Regions from separate parts of the Pricia sp. genome, predicted to be linked through region 1. Evidence: riboswitches for the same ligand, from Rfam matches in the RefSeq annotation. Region 1 holds a riboswitch; the other holds the start of a gene.
The links. Region 1 has a riboswitch for S-adenosylmethionine ahead of ACEW8S_RS15795 (homocysteine S-methyltransferase family protein). Riboswitches for the same ligand answer to the same signal wherever they lie in the genome.
Positions count from the first base shown of each region.

Region 2: it holds a riboswitch for S-adenosylmethionine, as region 1 does, so the genes downstream of both, ACEW8S_RS12705 (O-acetylhomoserine aminocarboxypropyltransferase/cysteine synthase family protein) here and ACEW8S_RS15795 (homocysteine S-methyltransferase family protein) in region 1, are expected to answer to the same signal.

Region 1 covers NZ_JBGTHY010000445.1:1,933-4,330, forward strand. Annotated here, with positions in the region: partial or broken gene ACEW8S_RS15790 (dihydropteroate synthase) at 1-99, opposite strand, end outside; gene ACEW8S_RS15795 (homocysteine S-methyltransferase family protein) at 100-1,098, opposite strand; SAM riboswitch class I at 1,191-1,318, opposite strand; gene ACEW8S_RS15800 (NAD(P)/FAD-dependent oxidoreductase) at 1,566-2,398, opposite strand, start outside.
Region 2 covers NZ_JBGTHY010000344.1:17,527-19,924, reverse strand. Annotated here, with positions in the region: gene thrA (bifunctional aspartate kinase/homoserine dehydrogenase I) at 1-335, opposite strand, end outside; gene ACEW8S_RS12705 (O-acetylhomoserine aminocarboxypropyltransferase/cysteine synthase family protein) at 358-1,635, opposite strand; SAM riboswitch class I at 1,773-1,922, opposite strand; gene metK (methionine adenosyltransferase) at 2,041-2,398, opposite strand, start outside.

The sequences.
Region 1 (2,398 bases):
GTTGGTACGTTCTCCCACGTTTACGAAATTGCTTTCAGGGGTTACGATGAGCGGTTCCAAACCACTTAATTTCAGATATTTTGGTCGCTTTTTTTCCATCTATACACTTTCGACCAGCGTCGGTCTTGGATCATATTGTTTAACAAGGTTGGCAATGGCGGCAATATGCTCGGGGGTCGTGCCACAGCATCCCCCGACGATATTGACCAGGCCCTTTTCTAAATATTCCTTGATCTGCTCGGCCATCTGCTCTGGTGTTTCGTCATATTCGCCGAAGGCATTGGGCAGACCGGCATTGGGGTGCGCAGAAACAAAATGTTCGGATTTTTTGGCCAATACTTCCAAATGTGGCACCAACTGGTCGGCACCCAAGGCACAATTGAAACCAACGGACAAAATGGGAATGTGGGATATGGAAATCAAAAATGCCTCCGCCGTTTGTCCGGACAAAGTTCTGCCGGAAGCATCCGTAATCGTACCGCTCACCATGATCGGCGGGTCGATGTTGCGCTCTTCCTTGACTTCCTCAATAGCGAAAAGGGCGGCCTTGGCGTTGAGGGTGTCAAAAATGGTTTCTACCAAAAGCAGGTCGGCACCACCATCTAACAAGGCCTCGACCTGCTGTTTGTAAGCGATACGAAGTTCGTCGAAAGAGATGGCACGAAACCCGGGGTCGTTGACATTGGGAGACATGCTGGCCGTCTTATTGGTAGGGCCGATACTGCCCGCTACGAATCTAGGTTTATTGGGTGTTGCCGCCGTAAATTCTTCCGCTACTTTTTTGGCTATTCGAGCGGATTCGTAGTTGAGTTCGTAAACCAGTTCTTCCATATAATAGTCGGCCATGGCGATCGTGGTTCCTGAAAAGGTATTGGTTTCCACGATATCGGCACCAGCTAGGAAATATTTGCGATGCACCTCGGCGATGGCCTCGGGTTGGGTCAAGGACAAAAGGTCGTTGTTGCCCTGCAATGGATGCTCCCAGTTTTTGAACCGCTCTCCCCTAAAATCGGCTTCGGTGAACTTATAGCGTTGTAGCATAGTGCCCATGGCGCCGTCGAGGACTAAAATCCGCTCTTGTAGTATCTCTTTAATCATATAGGCATACCATATTAAAACCCATTACGTTGAATGGGCTCATCTAAAGTTTTTATTATCAAGAGGAAACAATAGACTAACAGTCTCGGTTTAAGTTATCTGCCGCGCCATTGATGCGATAGAATGTAGCACCTTCTTTTAGGTCCCGAAAGCATCGGGATAAACCAAAGGGTTGCTAAGGCTTCATAGGGTCCAATCCCTCCGCCTTTCTTGATAACGTTTCAATTTTTAGAATGAACTCACTGCAAAGTAACGGTACAGGGGGATGAAAAGCAAGGAAAGTCGGTTGTTTTTGGTAGTTACCTGAGAGTCCTGCTAGGTACTAGAGGGTCCTGCAAGGTATTCCCGACCGTAGGGAGAGTTCCTTGTAGGTCTGACGGGAGCCGATTAATCCCTGCCTCAGATCTACAAAGAGGCGCCGGAGCGACAATACCTTGCAAATTAGTGATCCAAGTCTTCCCTCAAGACTAGGCAATACTCTGCACCACCTCTTTTTTAGCCTCCTTCTTAGAACCATCGAATCCCGTCACCCCGCCAACCGTCGTATATTTCATTACATAGCGTTTTCCGGGATTGATACGTTGATACGCGAACTGGCACATGACGGCGGCCTCATGAAAACCGGATAAAATCAATTTTAATTTACCTTCATAGGTATTGACATCACCGATAGCGAAAACACCGGGAATATTGGTCTGATAATCTTTGGCATTGTTGACCTTGATGGCGTTGCGCTCGATTTCGAGGCCCCAATCGCCGATAGGGCCCAATTTTGGGGAAAGACCGAACAGGGGAATAAAATTATCGACCTCAACATAGGTCTCCCCTTTTTCGTAACTGTTATGTTTGATAACGACGGCCTCTAGATGTTCGTCTCCATACAGTTTTTTAACCTCGGCCTCGGTAAAGAGTTTTATTTTACCCAATTTGGCCAGTTCAGCTGCTTTTTCGACGGAATCCAAGGCACCTCGGAACTCTTTTCTGCGGTGCACCAAATATACTTCCGACGCTACATCGGCCAAAAATATGGCCCAATCCAAAGCGGAATCACCTCCGCCGGCAATCAACACTTTTTTATCGCGGTATACTTCCGGATCTTTCACCATGTAGGCCACACCTTTGTCCTCAAAATCGAGAATGTTCTCGATGAGAGGCTTACGGGGCTCGAAAGAGCCCAGTCCACCTGCGATAACCACTACGGGAGCTTGGTGTTTTGTGCCCTTATTGGTCGTAACGATATAGGAACCATCCTCTTGCTTATCCAAGGTTTCGGCGCGTTCGCCCAAAGTGAATCCGGGTT
Region 2 (2,398 bases), on a different contig from region 1:
TTTATTTTCAGCTGTTTCAATCCCCATAAAAAAATACGCGCTATATCGCCGGCCACAAAATCCTTGTAATTTTCGATGACGAACTTGTCATGGCCGTTACCGGGTATATTGAACGATAGTATCGTGTATCGGTCCGTATCGATACGCTTGCCCTGCCCGATAAGGGCGGACCACCATCCATCTTTTCCCGTAACGTTGGAATTTCCGGTCAGTGCGTGGTTTACCAAAACAATGGGCGCGGAAAGCAGGTCGCGGCCGAACAGTTCGTACGACAGTTCGATGTCTTGGGTGACACCGCTGAGGGTGGTGTAGCTATCTAATTTTAGGTGGTGCATTTACGATATATTTATCCACCTATTAATCAATAGTTGCAAAAGCATTTTCAAGATCGGCTTTAAGGTCTTCGATATCCTCAAGACCCACAGACAAGCGGATCAGGTCTTTGGTAACCCCAGTAGATTCCTGGGCTTCGTCGTCCAATTGTTGGTGGGTGGTGCTTGCGGGATGGATAATCAGCGATTTGCTATCCCCTATATTGGCCAGCAACGAAAATAACTTGGTGTTGTCCGCCATCTTTTTTGCCGATTCGAAGCCCCCTTTTACCCCGAAAGTTATCAGTCCGCTTTTTCCTTTTGGAAGATAGGCTTGCGCTTGCTCGAAATACTGGCTCGATTTAAGTCCAGGGTAGTTGACCCAAGTTACCTCATCCCTACCCTGCAGCCATTCGGCAAGTGCCAAGGCATTTTCACTGATATGCTTCATACGAACACTGAGCGTCTCCAAGCCCTGAATAATTTGCCAAGAGTTGAACGGACTAGCGGCCGCCCCGTAATCTCGAAGCCCCTCGATACGAACTTTAGCTATAAAAGCTGCAGGACCCAAAGCTTCGTGATAGACCAAGCCATGATAGCCGGCGGAAGGTTCCGTAAATTCCGGAAAATTTCCGTTGCCATAGTCAAAGGTACCTGCATCGATGATAGCACCACCTAGGGCGGTTCCGTTTCCGTTGATATATTTCGTCAAGGCATGGATTACGATATTGGCACCGTATTCAATCGGGTTCAAGAGCGCAGGAGTAGGGACTGTATTATCCACGATAAAAGGAATTTTGGCCTTTTTTGCCTCCGAAGAAATCGCCTTGAGATCCAGCACGTCCAACTTAGGATTGCCAAGGGATTCCACGAAAATGGCCCTGGTATTTTCCTGTACCGCTTTGCCAAAATTTGTGGGGTCGGAAGGATCTACGAAAGTCGTGGTAATGCCCAATCTCGGCAAGGTCACGCTCAATAGGTTATAGGTACCCCCGTACAGACTGTTACAGGCGACGATATGGTCCCCCGTCTTTAAGAGCGTCAAGAGCGAGGTCGAAATGGCGGACATGCCCGAGGCTGTTACCACGGCGGCAATTCCGCCTTCCAAAGCTGCCAAACGCTGCTCGAGCACATCGTTGGTCGGGTTGTTCAGACGGGTATAAATAAATCCCGTTTCCGATAAGTTGAAGAGGTTGGCCGCATGATCGGAGTCATTGAATACGTACGAGGTATTCTGGTACAGGGGTACGGCGCGGGTTCCCCCATGGGCCTTTACGTCATGACCTGCATGCAAGGCGTTCGTTGAAAATTTTGGATCACTCATGATTTTTGGTTTTACTTGTTAGTACTCTACTTTATAGCATTCAAAACACCATACACATAGGCAGCCCATCCAAAGAAAATCGGAAGGTTAAAATCAATAGGTTATGAAGAAAGAAAATTACGGGAAGTAATTTTTTTGTGTTATCTGCCAAGATACTGAAATTCCCCAATTTAGGGGCAGCATCTGGTAGAACGTAGCACCTTCTTCGCGCATCCCGACAAGAATCGGAAGCCAAAGGGTTGCTAAGGTTTCAAAGGGTCTAATCCCTCCACCTTTCTTGATAACCGATTAATATGTGTTTGAACTTTTGAAAAACAAATATAAGGAGGGGGGAAGGGATTTTCCTAATATATAAGGATAAAACTGTGCGTAATGTGCCAATTCAATGGATTTTTATTGATAAACCTACAACCCAAAAGCCTTTTTAACCTCCTCGATCCTATCCAATTTTTCCCAGGTAAACAACTCCACTTCGGTCTCCACCCTACCACTGTACGGCGATTCGTAAACTTTTTTGACGGTTATAGGCTCCTTTCCCATGTGGCCATAGGCCGCAGTCTCCAAATAGATGGGATTTCGCAGCTTAAGACGTTTTTCAATGGCAAAAGGACGCATATCGAACATTTCCGCTACTTTTTCGGCGATTTCGCCATCGCTAAAATCTACGTTCGAAGTACCATAGGTATCCACATAAATGGAGGTAGGCTCAACAACCCCGATAGCATAGCTCACTTGCACCAATAGTTCTTCGGCCACCCCTGCA